3 regions of the Ornithinibacillus xuwenensis genome follow, and region 2 is predicted to be linked to each of the others. Evidence: predicted binding sites of a transcription regulator. Region 2 holds the regulator's gene; each other region holds the start of a gene.

Evidence for each region. Region 2 encodes LexA, which represses DNA repair genes until DNA is damaged. Its sites were predicted from a motif close to CGAACATATGTTCG; they were not measured.
Region 1: ABC228_RS05650 (DNA polymerase IV) is a predicted target of LexA. The motif match lies at 6,169-6,182, and genes of this name have one in related genera.
Region 3: ABC228_RS10845 (YhjD family protein) is a predicted target of LexA. The motif match lies at 3,208-3,221, and genes of this name have one in related genera.

The regions. Positions count from the first base shown of each region.
Region 1 is NZ_JBDIML010000001.1:985,638-993,738, forward strand. Features, by position in the region: gene abc-f (ribosomal protection-like ABC-F family protein) at 1-611, opposite strand, end outside; gene ABC228_RS05630 (methyl-accepting chemotaxis protein) at 952-2,691, opposite strand; lysine riboswitch at 2,986-3,166, shown strand; gene ABC228_RS05635 (amidohydrolase) at 3,366-4,982, shown strand; gene ABC228_RS05640 (YuzC family spore coat inner layer protein) at 5,073-5,432, opposite strand; gene ABC228_RS05645 (hypothetical protein) at 5,504-5,893, opposite strand; gene ABC228_RS05650 (DNA polymerase IV) at 6,201-7,451, shown strand; gene coaW (type II pantothenate kinase) at 7,494-8,101, opposite strand, start outside.
Region 2 is NZ_JBDIML010000001.1:677,753-685,853, forward strand. Features, by position in the region: gene sirA (sporulation inhibitor of replication protein SirA) at 1-333, opposite strand, end outside; gene tkt (transketolase) at 580-2,577, opposite strand; gene ABC228_RS04075 (DUF896 domain-containing protein) at 2,697-2,933, opposite strand; gene ABC228_RS04080 (YneB family resolvase-like protein) at 3,031-3,690, opposite strand; gene lexA (transcriptional repressor LexA) at 3,961-4,584, shown strand; gene ABC228_RS04090 (hypothetical protein) at 4,839-5,261, opposite strand; gene ABC228_RS04095 (hypothetical protein) at 5,461-5,919, shown strand; gene ABC228_RS04100 (CBO0543 family protein) at 6,591-7,106, shown strand; gene ABC228_RS04105 (DUF4279 domain-containing protein) at 7,382-7,837, opposite strand.
Region 3 is NZ_JBDIML010000003.1:281,308-289,408, reverse strand. Features, by position in the region: gene ABC228_RS10865 (GNAT family N-acetyltransferase) at 172-615, shown strand; gene ABC228_RS10860 (tRNA dihydrouridine synthase) at 885-1,844, shown strand; gene ABC228_RS10855 (hypothetical protein) at 2,071-2,220, shown strand; gene ABC228_RS10850 (competence protein ComK) at 2,329-2,820, shown strand; gene ABC228_RS10845 (YhjD family protein) at 2,801-3,190, opposite strand; gene ABC228_RS10840 (TVP38/TMEM64 family protein) at 3,519-4,172, shown strand; gene addB (helicase-exonuclease AddAB subunit AddB) at 4,277-7,780, shown strand; gene addA (helicase-exonuclease AddAB subunit AddA) at 7,773-8,101, shown strand, end outside.

The DNA.
Region 1 (8,101 bases), 310 kb from region 2:
TTTGTTGCACGTGCAGCTTTCTTCTTTTTTAATTCTAACGCATTTTCTAGCTGTCTCTTCTTAGAGATGTATTGATTGTACTCATTTTGTTGTTTTTGGATTTCCAATTCCTTTTGTTCCTGATACTCTGTATAATTCCCTTTATATTCTGTGACCTTCGTATCCTTCACTTCCCATATTTTAGTACAGAGAGCATCTAGAAATGCTCTATCATGGGAAACCATAACCACTGTTCCTACCCATCTTTTTAACTGCTTTTCTAACTTCTCTATATGTTCTCTATCCAAATTTGTTGTTGGCTCATCTGCAAATAGGATTTCGGGCTTATTCGCAAGGATTTGATTAATATATTGCTGTGTGATTTCTCCACCGCTTTTTGTTGTATTCGTTCTTTTAAGTTGTGGAAGTAGTTCAACACTTGCATTTGTTTGTACCGTTCCACTATAGTTCGAAGTTTGTTTCGTTAAGATATTAACTAAAGAGGTTTTCCCACTACCATTTCTACCTACAATGCCAATAAAGTCACCTTTTTGAATTTGTAAAAGATCAGTATTTAGTATCTCTTTGCCGTCCACTTCATATGTTATTTTCTGTGCTTCTAATAAAAGCATATATTCACCCCAATTCTTTTTGAACAAAAAAAGCTCCCTGTTCACGAAGAATAGGAAGCAAAAGCCATGCCAAATAAACAAATTAATGATTCGATTAATTGTGTTTACATGTGCAGATTTTAATCCTATTCTTCGTGTACGAATGAATTGCATGACAAATAATGGGTGTCCCCATATTATTAAATGCAATGATTCGATTCACGTTTAAGAATGGATTAATTTAACATCTGCCCAAGTAACACCCTTTCCGATATAATTACGTTTACTATAATGTAATCATTTTTGATTGTCAATACTAAAAAAGAATAGACCGTTCACATTCACGGTCTATTCCTTCAATTTATAGTTTAAACTTACGAACAAGCGTATTTAACTCCTCTGCTAATTTCGCAAGATCCTCTGAACTTTTGGCCATTTCTTCCATTGAACCACTAGTTTGCTGTGAGGAAGCAGATGTTTGTTCGATACCAGCTGCGGACTCTTCAGAAATTGCAGCTATTTCTTCTACAGATGTACTCATTTCTTGTGTAGTTCCTGAGATTTCGAATAAGTTATCTTTAACTTCCTTGATACTGTCAACCATTTCGTTCACTGCCTGAGTAATATCCGCAAATGTTTCGTTCGTTGTAATGATTTGCTTTGTACCTTGTTGAACCTCTTGATAACCCTCTTCTAATGATTCGGTTACAGCGCTCGTTTCAGTTTGGATTTTCTTCACAATATCTGTTATATCTGTAACGGATAAGGACACCTGTTCAGATAATCTTCTTACCTCATCTGCTACTACTGCAAATCCTTTTCCATGCTCACCTGCACGCGCTGCTTCAATTGCAGCATTTAGCGCCAGCAAGTTCGTTTGCTCTGCAATATCCCGTATTACGGAAACAAGCTGTGTTATTGCTTGTGAATTCTCATCTAGACCTTGAACTTTACCTACTGCCTCTTTCACGATACGGTCAATTCGTTTCATCTGCTCACCAGATGCTTGCATTAGCTGACTTCCATGTCCAGTTAAGTCTAAAACGGATTCAGATGAATATTGTATCTTCTCACCGTTTTCATTCGCATGTTGTACTTTTGATGAAAAACTATGCATTTTTTGTGATAAATTAGTTGCACTGTCCGCTTGTTTTTCTGATCCTGATGCTAATTCCTGCATAGTAGTTGCAACTTGTTCAGCTCCTGCACGAACCTCATTAGCCGACTGTGTCAATTGCTCACTTTGACCTGTTACAGTATCCGATACAGTGGAAACCTGTTTAATAATATCCTTCAAGTATGCACTCATTTTACTAATAGAAGAAGCGAGCTGTCCGATTTCATCCTTACCAACATATTCAATATCTGAGACGGTTAGATCTCCCTCTGCTATACGATTACTAACTTGAACAACCTTTTTCAAATTACGAGAAATAGCACGACTGATTAATATCATTAATATAACTCCAATAATAATCGATGCAGTTATAAAAACAATCTGTGTAATAAATGTCTGCTTTTGATTATCAAGTGCATTACTAATCGCATTCTTGCGATCAGAATCCATTGTTATCACTAACTGATCTAATAACCCTACTGTTTCTTCACGTAATTCATTTGATTGCATGACAAATGATTCCGCAGAAGTCATGCTATTATTCTCAATAGCAGAAACAATATAATTCGTAAATACTCGGTATAGCTCTTGATTATTCGATGACACCTTTTGAAAAATTTCTTTTTGCTCATTAGTTTGTAAATTAATTCGAACTTCATTAGCTAACTCATTGTATTGCAATTGATTTTCTTTAAATGCCTCAACATATCCTTCATCTTGTTCCTGATAGTAAGACACAACATAAATACCCATATTACGAGTTAGTGAACCCATTTCCGAAATATTCATGGCAATATTGCTTTTTTCATCTAATCGTTTAATATCATTACCGATTCCCATGATGGAATTTGATACGATTGTTGATGAACCAATAAATAGCAATATTACAAGTGCTAATGTAAGACCATATTTCCATCCTATCTTTATATTTCGTAGTTTTATTGATTTAACTTTTGGTATCTTTACTTTAAGTTTTCTAGCCATGTCCATCCCCCAAGTATGTATATGTCTAATTAAAATATTATTCTATCGTATAAATAGCCAGGTATTTATGGTTTATAGCTGAACTCCATTTCTTTAAGAATATATTCCTATTTCTTTTATCCTACTAATCAAATAATAATAGAATAATCATCAAATTACAACAAATCCCGATAAAATTCCCGTGTATATTTCCTGTTTTCTTCATTCATTATATCTACTATAGTACTATTCTATTGACTTACTACCACTTGATTAGTATGATTGACTTAAATTTTATAAGTTACCTTATCAGATCGGTGAGGTAGAGGCGCGAGTAATATTAGTAGTCCATCGGAGAATGACAACTATGATGATTGGATAAAAGGATTACTTGCCGAAGCATAATAAGAGTCAAGCTTATTTATGTTGGGATGTTTCCTGAACAAGGGGCAGACTGTCATGTAAAGAGAATTTTGCATGGAGAACTACTGATCGAATTGGATGATAGCGTATATTGTTAAGGCAATGATAGGTTATTTTCAAGCTATTGTTGCTTTTTTGTATATTGATACATCCACCCTCTCTTCATCCTCTTTACAATCAATCTGCCCTTTTATCGAAAACAATCCCATTCTAATTTTAAATTTATATGATATCAGTAAGAAAACACATTCCATAGTTAAGGAGAATGCACCATGAGAAAAATCTATACCAACGGAAATATCTACACGTTGGACTCTACAAAACCACTTGTTCAGTCCGTGGTTATCGAAAATGGTCGGTTTATTGATATGGGGACAGACAGTGAAATGTTACTTCATTGGAGTAATCCTACATGTGAGGTGATTAACTTTGGTGGTAAAACAGTAACACCAGGATTAGTAGATAGCCACCTTCACCTATCCTTGATTGCCGATCAATTCATGAACCTTGATCTTACCGGTGTTACCTCCAAAAGCCAGATGTTAGAAAAAATCAGGGATAAAGCACGTACTTTAAAGCCGAATGAATGGTTGCTCGGTGGTGGTTGGGATGAGAACTTATTTATAGAAGGATTAATTCCAACAATTGAGGAGCTCGACTATGTTTCTCCTTATAATCCTTTATTCTTAACTAGAATTTGTACACATGCTGCAGTTGTCAATACGAGAGCACTAGAAAGAAGCAACTATCACCCATCAATGTCTATTCCTGAAGGGGGGAGCATTGTATTAAATGAACAAACGAAAACACCTACTGGACTTGTCTTAGAATCTGCTTCCGAAATTTTTCAACAGCATATTCCTGAGAAATCCTATGAGGAACTATTACGTTCCATGCGTCAAGCGATTCATTATTCAATGGAGAGAGGCTTAACTAGTGTGCATACTAATGATCCTCTTTTTCTAGGTGGGCTTGAACAGACCTATCGAATTTATGACACACTTTTAAACCAAGAAAAACTAGGACTCCGTGCTAACCTCTTAATTAATCATGACTTTATAGAAGACATTAGAGCTGCTGGGATGTACGCTGGATTCGGAAATGAAACGCTTAATATTGGCGCAATCAAAATCTTTGCTGATGGTGCATTCGGACGGAGAACCGCACTATTAACAGAACCGTATCACGATGATCCCAATAACTATGGAGAAGCCATGTTAGATCAAGAGTCATTAATCGCGATTGTCAGGAAAGCACGAGAACTGTCGATGCCAATTGCAGTGCATACGATTGGTGACCAAGCACTTGAAAATGTATTGGATGTTCTCGATTTATTCCCAGCTGTCTCCCATCGTGATCGACTAATCCATGCACAAGTACTTCGTAAGGAACTAATTGAGCGTCTAGCAGTTCCTTCAAGAGTTGCGGATATCCAACCAAGATTCGTTGTTGGTGATTTTCCTTGGGTCAAAGAGCGACTTGGGGAAAAAAGAATTGAGCTTGCATATGCTTGGAAAACCTTAATGGAAAAAGGCGTAATATGTACGGGAGGATCAGACTCCCCTGTTGAACCAGCAGATCCATTACTTGGAATTCACGCTGCCGTTACAAGAAGAGCACCTGGAGAAACTCATAGTGGTTGGAATCCTAAAGAAAAATTATTGATGTACGAAGCTTTTCGCCTATTTACTGATTTAACAGCCTATGCTACCAATGAAGAAACGATGAAAGGAACCATTTCAAGAGGGAAACTTGCTGATATGACAGTACTTTCTAACAATCCATTTTCCATGCTCGACCCAGATGAGTTGCTAGATACCAAGGTTGAAATGACCATTATAGGTGGAGAAATTAAATTTCAACAAACAAATCAATACTCGACTTTTTAATGAAGAAATGCCAGTTTCCAAAAACTGTATCAATTGTTAGCCTTGTTTAACAAGATGCAGCTTTTTAGATAACTGGCATTTTTTAATTTGCTAGCTCCACCGTAATGCAACGGTTAATCTACAGCATTCTGTATTCTTAATCTTGGATATAAACGCCATTCTTAATTCGTCTGGGTTATAATTCACATCAATATCTGATGTTACACCTATTGACTTAATTAACCGTTTAACCTCTGGCATATTGGATTTCTGAGCCGCACTCATGACGCGCTTCCCAAATTCCTTCGATCCTGCAAACCGATCTAATACAACACTAGCTTCACGCATTAATACCCTTGTTTCATTGGCAGCTTCATACAAATGATCCGGATTCACATTTGGAAACTGACGATTCGTATCATAACGATATGGATAAGCTGAGTAATAATACACTGGATAGCAATAGTACACCTAGATTTCCCTCCCTAAAAATTCCATATAACACTATATGCATGATAAATGCTGGAGGGACTCCTTTTCTATTAACTCTTCCAATGAGGCTTACTTTCCACTATTCCTTTGTAATTTTCTCGATAAGCCCATACCAAGATTCCTTCTAGAACCACTAATACGATTGCTAATAGCAATAACTCCGGGTCAACAAATATATGAAACGCAAAAATATTTACAATGATGCCTGTTAGCGCAACTAATACCAATGGAATAAACCTGCGAATAATTAGTAAAATTCCTGCTATGATTTCTACACCTTTCTCCATTGCCAGTAAATAGCCATCCCCTAAAAATTCCATTGCAGCTGGATTTGTTGGTGCAAATGGCTCAAAGCCGAATAACACGAAGTAGCCGTTTAATCCCGCCCCTAAAAATAAGATACCTAATAGTAATTCAGCAGTTCGAATAAAGCCTTTCATTATTTATTCCCCTCCCTATGCTTCTTTCGCTTACAGAATAGCACATATACGTTGCCCGCCTGCGCATTTTTGCAAAATTCACACAGTTCATTATATGTTTAGTGTTTGGAAGCTGATGTTTAGCTTTTTCGACTGGGAGTTAGCTTTTTCAGCTAGGACTTTAGCTTTTCTGCGAATCTTCAGCATTTCCTGCTGCATATTCAGCTTTTAATAAAAAACTCTCATTTCACTAGCATAAATTTCCATTGATAATCCAATACTAGCATCATATAATAAGAACAAACGTTCTACTTGGTGGTGAATTAGATTGGATTACTCTGCTTATCCTCGTAATGATGTGCTTTGTATTGATATGCGTTCCTTTTATGCTAGTGTCGAGGCTGTTAAGCTAGGGCATGATCCGATGAAGACGATGCTTGCAGTTGTCGGCGATCCGAGTAGATCTGGAAGCATCGTGTTAGCTGCTTCCCCAGCCCTAAAGCAAAAGTACGGCATTAGCAATGTGAGCCGTTTTTTTGAATTACCAAATGATCCAGATATTCATATTGTGCCGGCTCATATGGCTGATTATCTTCAAGTCTCTGTAGAAATTACAAGATTAATTAATCAATATGCTCCAAAAGAAGCAATCCATCAATATTCTGTAGATGAAGTATGGGTCACATTGAACGGGCTTCACAAGCTATTCGGGAGTTACTGGGAGGTTGCTGAAAAGATTAAACAAGATATTCTGGACAGCTTCGGAATCACTTGCTCAATTGGTATTGGCGATAATAAGTTTTTAGCCAAGGTTGTCATGGATTTACACGCAAAACAGGTTGGAATTGCTGAATGTAGATATGAGGATGTTGAAGAAAAACTATGGCCCTTCCCTGTAGAAGATATATGGGGAATCGGTAGTCGCATGAAACACAATTTAAATCGAATGGGAATCGTTACCCTCGGACAACTCGCTAAATTCAACCTCGATCATCTCAAAAAACGATTCGGTGTTATGGGTGAGCAACTCTACTGGCATGCATGGGGAATCGACTTAAGTCCAGTCTATGGTGACTTTGTTAAGCATGAACAAAAAGGCTTTGGTCATGGCATTTCTCTTTTACGAGATTACACGAAGGATGAAGTCGCAGTTTGTATGCTAGACCTTTGTGAGGAGGTTTGCCGTAGAGCGCGAACAGCAGGTAAAATCGGAAAAACGATTCATCTTGGTATTGCCTATTCCAAAGAAACTGGAGGAGGATTTTCACGCTCCAGGTCGATTTCAATTCCTACTAATGTAACCATGGATATGTACCAGGTTTGCTTACAGCTGTTTGAAGAATTTTACGATGGTCAAAGTAATATCCGCCATGTCTACGTAACATTAGATAACTTATTTGAAAAAGCAGAAACGCAATTAAATTTATTTGAGGACCGGTCGAAAAAAACGGATATTGGTTATGTCATGGACGCTATTCGTGATAAATATGGGGCCACAGCAATACTCCGAGCAAGTAGCTACACAGATGCTGGAGTCACATTAGATCGCAGTAAGAAAATTGGGGGACATCGTGCGTAGCTGCCAGTAAACATGTTGGCAGCTACATCATAATTTAAGCGTCTAACTAATTAAAGCACCGATTGCACCAGCATGTGAGCCCTTCTTTAGAAAAATAGGTTCATAGGACATCATGTCACGAAAACGACCTAAGACATCTTGTAAGGCCTTATTATTTGAAACCGTTCCCCCAACAAATACAATCTTACTAGCTTGTTTCGAAGATGCCACTTGACCAGCAAGCAGGATAATTGTTTCCCCTATCAATTGCATCACACTTGCTAAATAATCCTGCTCAGTAGCATGTTCATTTAAATGAGCTTTTCCGAAATTAGCAGCAGTTAAGTCGCCAAAAATTGGAGGTTCTTCCGGTGCATAAATGTCTCGTACTAATAAATCAGCATTGCGATTATCGCCATTTTCAGCCATCGATGTAAATAATTGAAAATCCTGTTTTCCAGTAATAAGATGGCCTAATCCCATCAGAGTTCCTCCACCAATCCCACTACCTAAAACACGTTCGAAGGAGCCTTCTGTCATATGAAAAAAAGACGTTCCCGTACCAATGTTAACTAAAATAAAATCCTCTTCTCTTATATCCTTCTCTGTTTGCAGCAAATATCTAGTTCCTGCAGTTACTGCATCAAACTCATTAACGATAGAACAATTAT
Region 2 (8,101 bases):
TGGAAATAATAATGCTTCAGCATCCTCTAATGTTTCACAACGAAATTTTAAATGTTTTTCATTAATATGTAAAGTAATATAGTTAATTGTATTTCCAAGTTCTATGGGATTCCTCTTTGCTTGATTGCGAAATGTATTTTGTTGAAGTCTCGTTAATTGCGAACTCAATTGTTCCTTAGGGAAGCTTTCCGTAATGAAATTAAATTGCGTAACTAAGTCGTTACGATTGTATTTAGCATGAAACTCTCTTAAAAATCGATATAATATATCACTTTTATAATAGTAATGTTCTGCGAATTCATTTTTGATCCAGTAAACCGTATACACCTTCATAGTCATAACCCTCCCTTATCCTCTATTATACGCAATCTAGTAGAAAATAATGTCATACTGTGAAGCGTAATTTCACTAGTTTTGTCGAAGATATTAACTAATTGAAAAATTAACAACTATAGAACAATTAAGGCTTAATAAGGTTTGTGAAAGTTTTTTATTAACAATACGACTGAAGCAGTTCTAGTAGATAAGAGAAAAAGCCAATCAACTACAATTGATTGGCTTTTTTCAGATATATTTATTTTACATGAGCGATTTAACATTTTTAACAACATTTTCAACTGTAAAACCATACTCTTCAATAAGTTTTTCACCGTTCGCAGATGCTCCGAATGTGTTGATTCCCATCACAATTCCATCTAGACCAACATAACGCTCCCATCCTAGTGGAGAGCCCATTTCAATTGCTACACGGCTCTTAACAGATCTAGGAAGTACTTGTTCCTTATAGCTTTGATCCTGCTCTTCAAAACGATCCCATGATGGAATACTAACTACACGCACATCAGTACCTTCTTGTCGTAAAACCTTTTGAGCTTCAACAGCTAATTGAACCTCTGATCCAGACGCAATTAGAATAGCATCCGGTGTCTCTTTTTCAGAATCACTTAGAACATAAGCACCACGTTTAACACCTTCGTATGCTTTTTCGCTTGTACCCTCTAACGTTGGCAGATTTTGTCTGGTAAGAACAAGTACGGTTGGCTTGTCAGTCGATTCAACTGCTAATCTCCATGCTGCTTGTGTTTCGTTCCCATCAGCAGGACGTATAACAGAAAGGTTTGGTACACCTCTGAAAGAAGAGAGCTGTTCAACAGGTTCATGTGTTGGACCATCTTCTCCAACAGCAATCGAATCATGTGTAAACACATAAGTTACAGGTGTTTTCATAATCGCAGATAGACGAACCGCTGGACGTAGGTAGTCACTAAACACGAAGAAAGTTCCTCCGAATACTTTTAGTCCACCGTGCAGTGCCATACCATTTAATGCAGCACCCATCGCGTGTTCACGAACACCAAACCATATGTTTCTGCCCGCATAATTGTTTCTAGTTAAATCTTCTTCCCCATTAATTGTGGTTTTATTTGAGCCGGCTAAGTCAGCACTTCCTCCTAAGAAATTAGGAACAGATTTAGCAATCGCATTTAAAACCTCACCTGAAGAAGACCTTGTCGCTACTGATTTACCAGTTTCATAAACAGGGAGTTCTTTTACCCAGCCTTCCGGTAAATTCCCATGAATAGCTGCCTCTAATTCCTTCGCCGCTTCAGGGTATTTTTCTTGATAGGTTTTATATAAGGAATTCCAATCTCCTTCTAGTTTTTGCCCTTTTACAACGATTTTTTCATTGAAATCAGCATAAACCTCCTCTGGAACATGGAAGTCATCATGACCCCATTCATAGAATTCCTTCGTTAAGACTACTTCGTCTTTCCCTAAAGGTGCACCATGAGAAGCTGCGGATGCAGATTTATTAGGAGAGCCATAGCCAATAACGGTTTTAATCTCAATTAGAGTTGGCTGTTCTGTATTTTCTTGTGCAGCTTTGATTGCAGCACGAATCTCATTTAAATCAGTTCCGTCTTCAACACGGATAACTTGCCATCCATATGCTTTAAAGCGTTCCTCCGAATTATCGGAAAATGCTCGGTTTAATTCACCATCTAAAGAAATATCGTTTGAATCATATAAAGCAATTAGTTTACCTAATTTCAAATGTCCTGCAAGTGATGCTGCTTCATGAGAGATCCCTTCCATCAAATCACCATCACTGATTAAGGCATATGTATAATGGTCAATAATGTTCAAGTCTTCTCTATTATATTTACCTGCTAGATGAGCCTCTGCCATTGCCATCCCAACAGACATAGCAATTCCTTGTCCAAGCGGGCCAGTAGTAGCTTCTACTCCATCTGTATGATGCACCTCTGGATGTCCTGGTGTTCTGGAACCCCATTGGCGAAACGATTTTAAATCATCAATCGTTACATCATAACCAGAAAGATGTAATAAGCTATAGAGAAGCATAGATCCGTGGCCTGCTGACAAAACAAAACGATCACGATTAAACCATTTTGAGTTTTTTGGGCTGTGGTTCATGAAATCCGTCCAAAGTGTATAAGCCATTGGAGCAGCCCCCATTGGTAATCCTGGATGACCAGAGTTGGCTTTTTCAATCGCATCAATTGAAAGCGTACGAATTGTATTAACTGATAATTGTTCAACATTAGTTGACATAATGATACTCCTTTCTACTTCAAGCATTTAATTTAATTCCATGTTTATCTTATAATGAAAGATGCCGTATAACAAGTTATTTTACGCATTATAGATATTATTTAGTAGTTGGTACACTATCAATGCTTGCTATTTCTATCTTGCATATCTTTTAGCTTTTTCGGTGTAACATCATTTCCCGCCGGGTCAATAACTGTCATTGTTTTTAATTGATTTTTAAAGGACTTTCGAACGTTTTTCAAATATTCCTCACGAAGCTCTACCTGTTCCTTCTTTTCTGTTTCTGTTAAACCATCCTTACTTTTAGCTTTCTTAGCTAATGCATTTATCCGTTCCAGTTTTTCCTTCGATAACAATCAAAAAACCTCCCAAATTCTATCTATTTATCTTATCCTGTCACTGTTAAGTAAATGGAAAAAAGCAAGGACTAAATACTGTCCTTGCTTTTTAATATTACCTGTTCCATGTATTTGAATCAATTAATTTATACTCCTGATACCTACGATGAACAGTAGCCTTTGAAACTTGGTATCCTAATCCATTTAACGTGTTTGCAATCTCCCCAAAAGTTAATTCCTTATTTCGTAAATGAACAATTTCTTCTATTGGGACTTCAATTTTTTCTCTACCAGCCGCTTTGTTCCGATTTGATAAATTGTTTGATGGATTATAGCCATTCGCAATAGCCTTTTTCATACCTCGCTTTATTTTAGCGTTATGGATTTTCCGTTGATATTCTTCTACAATACCGACTATCTGCAATACCATTGAATCTGACTCTGATAGCTCTAACTCTCCATTATGTAACACCGTATAAATAGGTATCTTTCGTTTTGCTAATTGATGAAATAGTGCAATCTTCGTGTTGCCTCTACCAAGTCTCGTCTCATCTTGAATAAATAGACAATTCGCTTTTCCAGCTTCAAATGTCTCGAGCATCTCAAATATACCTTCACGTTCGATTTCATAACCACTAGCTTGTTCTTCTATACATTTAACGATGTTAAATCCATAACGATTGGCTAGTTGATATAACTCTTCCTTCTGTCTTGATAATGATGTTTCTTGTGCTTTTTTATCTGTACTCACTCTGCAGTATATGATGCCATTCACTTTCAAAACCCCTATTTATGCACTAATTAATGAAAGGTATAAGAATCCTAATGTTAACGCAAATGCAGCAATGTAAAACAAATCTGTTTTGTTTACTCTTCCGAACATTTTACATCATTCCTTCCTTTTCAATATAAGAACCTTTGTTCGCTAAATTCATTATAACAGAACATATGGTCTTGTCAACGTTTTTTCGAACGAATGTTTGCATTTTTAGATAATGGGTGGTAAACTATCATTAATAAATCTTATGTGCGAGGGGTTTAATAGATGACTAAATTATCCAATAGACAACAAGCAATTCTTGACTATATAAAAGAACAAGTGAAAATTAAAGGATATCCACCTTCCGTAAGAGAGATTGCAGAGGCTGTTGGTCTTGCTTCAAGCTCTACTGTGCATGGACATCTCTCAAGACTTGAAAGTAAAGGCTTTATTCGCAGGGATCCTACTAAACCAAGGGCAATTGAAATACTAGATTTTGAGGAAGAGCTTACTATTCCAAGGGACGAAGCGCGTTATGCTCCAGTCATTGGTAAAGTAACTGCTGGTGTTCCAATTACTGCTGTCGAAAATATTGAGGAGTTTGTTCCAATCCCTAGCTCATCAGCTGGGCCCGATGAGAACCTATTTGTTCTCGTTATCGATGGAGAAAGTATGATTGAAGCAGGAATTTTAGATGGTGATATGGTCATTGTCAAACAACAAAACACCGCACAAAACGGAGATATTGTTGTTGCCATGACGGAGGATAATGAAGCAACTGTAAAACGTTTCTTTAAAGAAAAAGATCATATTAGACTTCAACCAGAAAATCCTACAATGGAGCCATTAATTTATCCAAGCGTTTCTATTCTAGGGAAAGTAGTTGGATTGTACCGACACATTCACTAATATTATTCATACGACAACGTCTATTAGTTAAGACGTTGTTTTTATGTAAAAATACATAACAAAAGAGCTGATTATGGTCAGGAATTCCCTGATTGTTAATTAGCTCTTTCTATTTCTATGATAAGTATCAGCTTTTGGAGTTAGCAAAATATTTTAACCGAGGCTTATCAAGTCAGTAGTTTGTCATATAATAAGCACCACTTAACCATGTTAAGTATATCTATTAAGCAAATTTGGAACAAAACTGTTAAATGCTACTTATGATAAAGTTCCTTGTAAGCAATCACTTTCAATGCGGTAATTTCCTCTTCGGATAATTTGCCTTCAATTTCTTGAAGGAGTTCTTCTTTAGAAATTTGACCTTCTTGAACTTTCGATTGTATATTTTGAAGTCCTGTTATTCCTACTTTCTTCACTAGCATTCTAGTAGCTTCTTCTTTTGTTGTAAATGGTAATGATTGTTCGTCAACTGATTCGGCATCTTCTAAAAAGGCCATTAACTCTGGATCACTTTCAATTGTCTGTTTGATTTTCTCAAGTTCACCACTGTTTTCCAATTCAGTAGAAAGAACTTCCATTAACTTATCGGATGCTAATTTTGTTCCAAAATGATAAACCCCATAGCCGAGAATAGCTAATACAATGACGGTAATAAGTAATCCCTTTATAATCTTCATCGTTTCATACGCCCCCTTTGGTATAACTATATAATAAATCACTAAAAATTTGTTGGTTAACTTTTTTCTAAATATCGGATTTTGTAGATATAATTCTATACTTTCAACGTGAAAATTCTAATTATTAATGGACTTTAGCAACATAATACACTCTCACAGTGGAATAATAATTGTATTAATTCATCTAAGGAGTTTATTCATGCTACTCTCAGTTACCCTATCACTAACCATACTCTTTATCATCCTTGCTTTTCGTACAAAGAGTCTTCATAAGATAGAAGTTATTACACTAATTGTATTTATCTCTAATCTTTTAAATGAGGCATTTAGTATGGGAGGCTTAAATCTTGGCCAAATAAAAACTTCAGATAATATGGGTTCATTTTTATCATTTATAATATGGTGCGCTGCACTAATACCAGCAATCATGACTTGGATGATTGGGATGACGTTATCACTTCATACTTTCCTTTGGAAAAGCGTCACTATAATATTAGCGTCTTTTGTTTTAGTTGTAGTTGAATTTGCAGCAGAATGGGGCGGAATGATAGAACACCATCAACTATCAATTCCTGGTTTATTGATATTTTGGTTTCTAGTTCTTCTTGCTGTATTAATCTTTCAACGTTTTTATTCAAAACTTTTGAAAGGGGTATAACAATTATATGTTTTTATTACCAATCCATTTTGACGAGAATGAGTGGTTCGTAATAATAGCCCTCTTCCCTCTTATTTTGGGAATTATTTTCTGTCGTAAAGTATTACCCTCCGCGATTACAGTTGCCGTAATTCTTTATTTCGCTTCAATTGGCAAATGGACTGATTACATTATAGGCATTAAGCTTCAACGATACCTTGCTTTAGACACCTTCAAACAAGATTTATTTGACTGGCTATGTTTAGGCGTAGCATACCCACTATTCGGTTATTTTTTTGTGTATTTCTTAGTTAAATGGAAGTTAAAAGGCTTTTATACAACTTTATATATCGTACTTTGGGCTTTCACACTTGTATTCCTGGAATGGGTTGCTTCGATATTCAACGTATTTGTTTACATTAGATGGAACCTAATGTATTCCTTTCTTGTTTATTTATCCGTTTTAATAGTAGCTTTTTACTATTTAAAACTGATCCAACGATATTATAAACATCTCGTAAAAAACAGCTAATCAATATCCTCAGTAGTGTAATTGATTCTTCCGTTCATCCCAATTTGTGTACACCATTAATAATATATTTTATATTTGTTTACAAACTGTCCTGTTTTGAATAAGCCAAATAAACATTTTCAAACATAAAATACCGCTAAATGTTTCAAAGGAGAATTATATGCAAACTTTATTTGTATTGTTTTTTATATTTATAGGGATAATTTTTGGTGTTTGGACTAGATGGAAAGAATTTTATCCAACCTTATTATTTTGGATTATCGCTAACCTGTTATATGATTCTCTATTTCATGATTATAGATTATGGGAATTTATCCCAGTTTGGATTGACAAAATTTTTCTTCCCACCCATACTATTATTTCGGCTGCAATTGCCTTATTAATCTATCCATTTGTTATTGTTGTTTACTTAGGTCGATTTCCTAGAAAAAATTATGTAAAACTATTGTGGATATTACTTTGGGCTTCTATTTTTCAAGGCGTAGAAGTACTAGCGTATTTTAATCAAAGTATCATGCATCACCATGGCTGGACACTTGTCTGGTCCTATATTTTTAACCTTATAACCTTTTCCTTACTCGCTATTCATAAATGGAAACATTGGCTAGCATGGCTATTAGCCATACCAGTTGTCTTTTTTATTTTTCTATATTTCCATGTTCCGATACCGAAATAGTCACTACATCGTCCCTCGGTAATGTAGGTAGTAACTTTCGTTATTCGATTCTTGTATCTAAAAGACGAATCAAAAAATACCGACCTATTTGTAACATATAAGGGCGATATTTTTTAATAATACATTCTATTATTTTGGTCCAGATAGCTTTAATCCAATTCTATCAGAACAACCTTCATACATCGTTAAATATTGATCTCTCCCCGGAAAGGACAGTTCCTTCTATTGCAATAGTAACGTGATATGCCTGGTGGAATTTTGGGGAGTGGGCTTTATTATACTTCTTCTAAATCATCTTCAACAAATCCGGAAACATATTGATCAATTTCAAATTCTGCCCCTATACTAATCGCAAAATCCATTACTTCCAAGGATAATGAATAGCCAGGTGATATTCCATCCTCCACAGAAGTGATGGCACAGAACCAGGGTTCAATTTCCAATTCTCTAATTAACTCCTTGATTGTTCGTACTTTATCTTTAAAAGTACGAACAATCATCTGAGTTACCATTTCAAAATCATATGTTTCAATTCTCCCTGTACTATACATCCAAATTGTATTACTATATTGTCTTTCTGGCAGAGAAGATGTACCGATCTGTTCTCCCTTTTTGGAAGTGCTAGTTGGCGTTACCCTTAACTTATCTGTTACCGTTGAAAGTGAAAAATCATAATTTGGTTCCTTACCAATAAAAGATAAAAATACTTCAACTGATGTTCTATTAGTCATCATTACTCCTTCTTATTTTTCCTATTGAAGAGGGCGAATTTGGTTTGGTGTATATCAATCAAGCGTAGTTTTATAAGATACTCTAGTTGAATTATGTCAAAAGTTTACATTTTTTTATATCCTCCAACAATATTTGAATTCAAGTACTTATTTCTTATTTTTCTTCCCTCCTCTTGTAGGTAATACAATTATTCGTCAGATTTTTCCATTTTCCCTCTTTTTTCAACTTGGGAAAGTAATGAATATTTATTGCATTTAACCACC
Region 3 (8,101 bases), on a different contig from region 2:
AGAGGTTTAGAAAAGAATATATGTCGTATTTCAAAGTGATCGTAGAAGTGGATCACTTTTCTTTTTTGGTAAAAATTAAATTCTGTTTTAGAGAGTATTACGTTAGTATTAAAAGTAGATTAGATAAAGGGGCAGGCTATTTCATGTTGTTCCACCTTGGGGGATCGTAATATGTATAATGTTTACTTTAGGGACATTGATGATAAAAATGAATTTACGGTTAGAAATATAACGTTAAAATCTGGACAAGAAAATTTTATTGAAACTGTCGATGAATGTTTAAAGGAAGCAAGTATTTATCCTGAATGGCACCCAGTAGCAATCTATAAGGATGAGATCATTATTGGATTTGCTATGTACGGTTCCTTTGGCCCTAATAAAGATACTTGGATCGATAGAATCATGATAGATGAAAAATATCAAGGTAATGGTTATGGAAGGATTGCAATGAAGAAGCTTATTGATATCGTTTCAAAAGAATATGGAGTAAACGTTATCTATTTAAGTATTATTGAGGAAAATAAAGTTGCTTACCGTTTGTATACAAGTATGGGATTTGAATTCATGAATGAAAGAGATCCAAATGGAGAGCTCTTATTTAAGTATACTATTTAATAAATATTTGCAGATGAATATTAGTGTTTCGTAACGGCTTCGGGTTCGGTTGTCCATTACTTTTTCACCTAACCGAAGTAATGTGATAAGAAAGACATCATTTTCTTACGATGCAGCACCACATTATTATGAAAATCAAAATTTATAGTTTGATAAAAAGTGCTTAACCATGGTATAAGTGTAAAGGAAGCAGAGATATCTTTGCTTTTTATTTTTGGGTCACATCAGGTTGTCCTGATCCCCGATAATGAGAGGATTTGAATTTATATATGTCAGACAATTTTTGGCGTGATTTACCACGACCGTTTTTTATACTAGCACCAATGGAAGATGTAACTGATGTTGTTTTTCGCCATGTAGTGAGTGAAGCTGCTAGACCTGATGTGTTTTTTACAGAGTTCACAAACTCGGAAAGTTATTGTCATCCAAAGGGACACCATAGTGTACGTGGTCGTTTGACCTTTACAGAAGATGAACAACCAATTGTGGCCCATATTTGGGGAGACAAACCGGAGTATTTCCGAGAGATGAGCATCGGAATGGCGAAAGAAGGTTTTCGTGGTGTAGATATCAATATGGGCTGTCCTGCACCTAATGTTGCACCGAATGGGAAGGGGTGTGGTCTCATCCGTCGTCCAGAAGTTGCAGCAGAATTAATACAAGCAGCAAAAGCGGGGGGCTTGCCTGTAAGTGTGAAGACAAGGCTTGGTTACACGGATGTAGATGAATGGCATGACTGGCTTACACACGTACTCAAACAAGACATCGTTAATCTCTCTATTCATCTGCGTACCAAAAAGGAAATGAGTAATGTAGATGCGCATTGGGAGCTAATTCCTGAAATTAAGAAGCTTCGTGATAAAGTGGCACCAGATACGCTCTTGACGATCAATGGGGATATTCCTGATCGTCAAACTGGCATGGAGCTTGCTCAAAGGTATGAGGTTGATGGGGTTATGATTGGTCGTGGTATTTTTAAAAACCCATTTGCCTTTGAAAAACAGTCGAAGGAGCATAGCAGTAAGGAATTGCTCGATCTCTTAAGGTTGCATCTTGATCTTTATGATCAATATTCAAAGGAATATGTAGCCCGTTCATACAAATCTCTGCAACGTTTTTTTAAGATATATGTTCGTGGGTTTCGAGGAGCAAGTGAGCTAAGAAATCAATTGATGGGCACAGAATCAACTGATGATGCCCGTACATTGCTCGCTAATTTCGTGGAATAATCTCTTAAAGGCATGCATGCATCAGTGAAAGAAAAATGAGCAATTTCCAATCGGAAATTGCTCATTTTTATATTTTCCAGACAACTAATATTATTTCCTGGTCTTTGAAATTCCAATTTATTCTTTCACTTCAATAGTAAACAAACGAATTGCTTGCTTAAATAATTTTTTAGTATGAAAAATATGGAAAAAATGCATACTATAGATAAAAAGGAGGAGAATTTTGATGGCTAAAAAAGAATTACTTCCGGAATTAGAAACCTTTACACTGCTTAATCCAGACTTTGATCTTCCATTAGAAGAAAATATGGAAGTGAAGCAAGAAAAAGAGCATATTAATGAAAAAAATCCTGAATTATTAGGAAATGCTGACTGATTAAATAATTTTTTGAAAAATTATGATTTGATATAGGAATATTCAATAATATTTGTTACATTAATACGTAAGCCTCTCCCTTTCATTCTCATGAAAGGATGATATTAAATGATTAATAATACGTTTTATGCTCCCTTACATGAAATTACGCCACTCACCCTAGCTGTAATCGCCCAAAAAGATGAAGAAGGAAATAGTTATACATCAGTTCTAGAAGAAGAAACAGAGTATGTTGTGGAGCACTCACCAAGTAAGTTGATTGATTATGCATGTAAGTTTTTTGGTGCCAGTTTGAAGGGCAGGCAAGATGGAACACGTAATATTTGTGGAATTACACATAAAGCTCCAATCTCTATAGACCCCTCAAGTGGCATGTATTTTTTCCCAACTACCTCTCCCACGAATTCAAAGTGCTCTTGGATTGCACATTCCCACATTGACCAAGTGAATCGTGCTGTTAATCAATGTACAGAGATTGTTTTTAAAACCGGAAGAACAATCACTTTGGATACATCATATGGTTCTGTTATGAACCAAATTCATCGTACTGCGCAATTTCGGTATTTATTAGATAATCGAATTAAGCATTTGCAACAGTAAGGGATTGGCTTTGGGATAAAGCCTTTATCATAAACTCCTGTACGATTTCCTCAACCTTTTTGCGAATAGCTGGATTAAAATAATTTCGTTTTTCTTCTTTCCCCTTACAGAGAAAAAGATAGGAAGAGAAGGAATCATTTTTATTGATTAACATTACTTGAAGTCTCTTCTTTTCCATCTTTGTTCGTAATTGTCTGCGTTCTGTTAATGCTTCTGTATTCATTCTTTCCAAAAGCTGAATATATGGTTCTTTTATTTTAAAAGCTCCCTTTTGGACGTGCTGAATATCCTGTTGAATCACGACAATTGCCATCGAAAGAAAAAGAAAGCGTGTAGTCATTGCTAATTCTTCATCTGTAAGATAGCGCATAGTTACCCCTCCAAATAAGAACGTTTGTTCTATTATACGCCAAATAAACGAAAAATACACTAATAAACAAGAAATATTTTTTGGGAATTGAAAGGGTAGAAGGCTATAATTTCCAATTAATAAGTAAAGTATGGTACCGGATATTTTATATCGTGTTAGGATAGGATTAGTTATAGTAGTAATATGCTCAATGTGTATTTATATAAGAGAAAATAACGACTTAGAAATGCCATGCTTAATAAAACTTTTCATAATGTTTAATTTCAATTAAAATGGAGTTAGTACATAAAAGAATAGGCGTTTTAGTTGGATGGGGAGATTTTACTAAATGTATCTTTTTAACATCATTACTGAATGGAAAATAGCATTTGAAAATGACGAGCTAGATCAATACATTATGGAACTATTACAGGATTATGAGCGCTTAGGGCCATTACCGGGAATATTGCTACCTTTTGTCGAAGCATTTCTCCCTTTCTTACCATTAGTGGTATTTGTAATGGCAAACGCTGCAGCCTATGGACTATTAGAAGGCTTTTTACTGTCTTGGGCTGGATCTACCCTTGGAGCAGTACTTGTTTTCTTAATCGTTCGAAACCTTGGCGATAAGAAAATCTTCGTTTCCATACGAAAAAACAAGCAGGTAAAGAAGGTAACGGGATGGTTGGAAAGACATGGATTCGGTCCATTATTTTTATTGATGTGTTTTCCGTTTTCACCATCGTCTGTTATCAATGTGGTAGCAGGATTATCAAATATTAGTATTTACCAGTTTATATTGGCTACGATATTAGGTAAATCTGTCATGATTTTTTCCATCTCATATATTGGTTCAAGTATTGTATCATTTGCAAAAAATCCTACCAAAACAATTATTGTAGGAGGCTGTATTGTACTTTTTTGGGTAGTTGGGAAATTCATTGAAAAGAAGCTACACCAAAAATCCAAGCTGCAAGATACTTCGGATTCAGAGAAAGTATAGTATAATTTAAGACAAACGAAAAAATCAAAACTTCTGTCTCTTATTAAGTAAATAGTCAGGAGTTTTTTTCATTCACTGTACATTATCTAAGGGAGGGGACTCATGTGGGACTTCGTTTTATATTAGGAAGAGCAGGAACAGAAAAAAGTAGCTACGCATTTAACGAAATAAAGGAGAATTCAACTGTAGACCCGCAAGGTCCACCAATATTTTATATTGTGCCAGACCAAATGACTTTTGAGCAGGAATATGCTTTATTCCAAGACGAAGCTTTTCAAGGTAGTATTCGGACACAGGTAACGAGCTTCTCGCGCCTAGCGTGGTTAATACTTCAAGAAACTGGTGGGGCTACAAGACAATTCATAAGCTCAGTTGGTATTCAAATGATGCTGCGAAAAATCATCGAAGAAAAAGATGGAGAATGGCATGTATTCCAAAAAGCTGTGGAGAAACAAGGATTCTTAAGCCAATTGGAAAAGATTATTACCGAGTTTAAACGATACGAAGTAACGCCAGAAATGCTATTGATGCAAAAGTATCAAATTAATCAGTATGCTCATAAAGAGCCTGGGGAGCAAGCTTTGATTCATAAGCTAGAAGATTTGCACTATATTTACCAGAAGCTTGGACAAGCACTAGCAAATAACTACATTGATAGTGAAGACCAATTAAGTCTTCTAGCTGAAAAAATAACGGAAGCAAACTCGTTAGAAGGTGCTGAGATTTATTTTGATGGTTTCCATCGTTTTACACCGAAAGAGCTGGTGGTAGTCGAAGCATTATTCAAAAAATGCAAACGAATTACCGTGAATCTAACAGTTGATAATACAGACCTAGAAGAATTATCAGATCTAGACCTGTTTTATCAAACGAAGGAAACTTATCACGCTTTAAAATCTCTTGCAGAGTTAAATCAAGTCAAAATTGAAGATAATATTGTACTTAATCCAGTGGAAGGGGTCTTTAAGAATAGATCATATTTTGCACATCTCGAGAAAAATTTTGATGTTCGGCCAGCGCCTGGTTATCAGGAAAATGCACCGATACAAATAGCCGAAGCTGTTCATCCTAGAGCGGAAGTGGAAGGTGTTGCACAAGAAGTATTACGTCTTGTTCGTGAAGAAAATTATCGTTTCCGAGATATTGCTGTCTTAATTAGGCAAACCGAAACCTATCAGGATATCATCTCGACGATATTTGAAGATTACAATATTCCAGTTTTCATAGATGAAAAGCGTACTATGCTGAACCATTCCTTAATCGAATTAATACGGTCAGCGCTTGAGGTTGTTGATGCAAATTGGCGCTATGACGCTGTTTTTCGCATGCTTAAGACCGGATTTATTCCAGCAACAGATGAGGAATATCCATTAACTGATGATGCAATTGACGAGCTTGAAAATTATGTCATTGAATATGGTATCCGTTCTAGGAAGCAGTGGATGTCAGAAGAAAATTGGATTTTTCAACGGTTTAGGGGATTTGAGCAAGCAGTTCAAACCGATGCAGAGAAAGAAATGCAAACACGTATAAATCATTATCGTAGACAGGTTGTTCATGCCCTAGCAACATTTGATGAACAAATGAAGTCCGTATCTACCATTCAGGAGCTATGTGAAACCACGTATAGATTGCTGGAGCATATCCAGGCACCGGAAAGACTTGAAACGATGCGAAATATGTTTGATGAGAACGGACAACTATCCAAAGGACGTGAGCAGGAACAAGTATGGAATGGCATTATGCACCTCTTGGATGAAATCGTTGAGATGGCTGGAGAAGAAGAGATGGCTTTATCAACGTTCCGAGAAACATTGGATGCGGGATTCGAGACGTTGAAATTTTCTCATGTACCACCAAGTATTGACCATGTTATTGTTGGGACAATTGACCGCTCACGAATTAGTGGTATTAAATGCTCCTTCTTAGTAGGCGTAAATGATGGGGTATGGCCATTAAAACCACCTGCTGATGGGATGATTAATGAGACTGAACGAGAGCTCTTGGCTACCCATGGTATGAAGCTAGCCGATACAAGCAAACGCCAATTATTAGATGATTGGTTCTACATGTATTTGGCCTTTTCTGCTGCATCTGATTATTTATGGATCAGTTATCCAATTAGTGATGAAGAAGGTAAGTCGAAGATGCCATCACAGCTCATAAAACGTATGAAGGATATGTTTCCGGCATGTAAAACGCCAATTCTATTACAGGATCCAGATGAATTATATGAGGCAGATCGATATATTACGTCGCCAATCAAGACAAGGTCTGCCTTAACGGCTCAGCTTTCTAGAAGTAGAAAAGGGTATCCAGTCAAATCTGTTTGGTGGCATGTATTGAATTGGTATATGACCAATCAGCCAAGACATGAGACGACGTATACGATATTACAAAGCTTGTTTTATGAAAACACGCCATCGGACATTGAAAAAGAGACAGTTGAGGCATTATATCCGAAACAGGTAATGGCAAGTGTGTCTAGGCTAGAGACATATTATCGTTGCTCTTACCAGCACTTTGCTAAGTATAGTCTAGGATTAAATGAACGAAAAACATATAAATTGGATGCACCAGATATTGGTAATTTGTTCCATGAGTCATTAAAAATTATTACAGAATGGATTCAAGAGGAAGGTAAGGATTTTGCTCATTTAACAAAGCGAGATACGGATTCTTATGCTGCACGTGCAGTCACAACGCTTGCACCAATTTTACAGCATCAGATATTGCATAGCTCTAATCGTTACCAATATATCCAACATAAATTGCAGCATGTTATAGCACGTGCAGCTTATGTATTAAGTGAACAAGCAAGATTAAGCCAATTTTCACCTGTTGGTTTGGAGCTTGGGTTTGGATCAAAGCGAGACAAGCTTAATCCGGTTACATTACAGCTACCGAATGGATATGAAATTATGCTTCGTGGTCGAATTGACCGAGTAGATAAAGCATTGAACGAAGAAGATTTATATTTGAGGATAATTGACTATAAATCCAGCGCTAGAGGTCTGGATATGGTGGAGGTTTACTACGGATTAGCCTTACAAATGCTGACGTATCTCGATGTTGTGCTATCACAATCTGAGCAGTGGCTAGGGAAAAAAGCTACACCTGCTGGAGTCTTGTATTTTCATGTGCACAACCCAATGATTACAGGTAATCACAAGCTGTCAGATGAACAGCTAGAGGAAGAAATTTTTAAGAAGTATAAAATGCAGGGATTGCTTATTAATAGTGAGCGTGTTATCCAATTGATGGACACTTCACTAGAGTCAGGAACAAGTCAAATCGTCCCTGCAGGGATTAAAAAGGACGGTGCGTTTAATAAATCATCCAAAATAGCAAGTCAAGAGACGTTCTCAAGCTTACAGCAGCATATCCATCACCTCATGATGAATGCTGGAATTGATATGACACTAGGTGCAGTTCATTTAAACCCATATCAACGAAAGCAAAATGTGGCGTGTACGTATTGTCCGTTTTTATCTGTCTGTCAGTTTGATACGACTCTAGAAACAAACAACTATCGAAAACTGCCAGAATTAAAAGAGGAAGAAGTACTCGAGAAGCTAAGGGAAAAGGAGGGAGACAACATTGGTTAAATGGACAAAAGAACAAGAGGCTGCAATTTATACGGAAGGCAGTGATGTCCTTGTTGCAGCGGCGGCTGGCTCAGGTAAGACTGCTGTACTAGTAGAACGTATTATTCAAAAACTATTAAAGCAAGAGAATCCGGTCGATATAGACTCCCTCCTGGTTGTTACGTTTACGAATGCAGCAGCACAGGAGATGCGAAACCGAGTTGGTCAGGCACTAGAGAAAGCATTGGAGCAAGATCCAGGCTCAGCACATCTGAAGAAGCAGTTATCACTGTTACAACGAGCATCCATTTCAACGTTGCACTCATTTTGCTTAGATGTGGT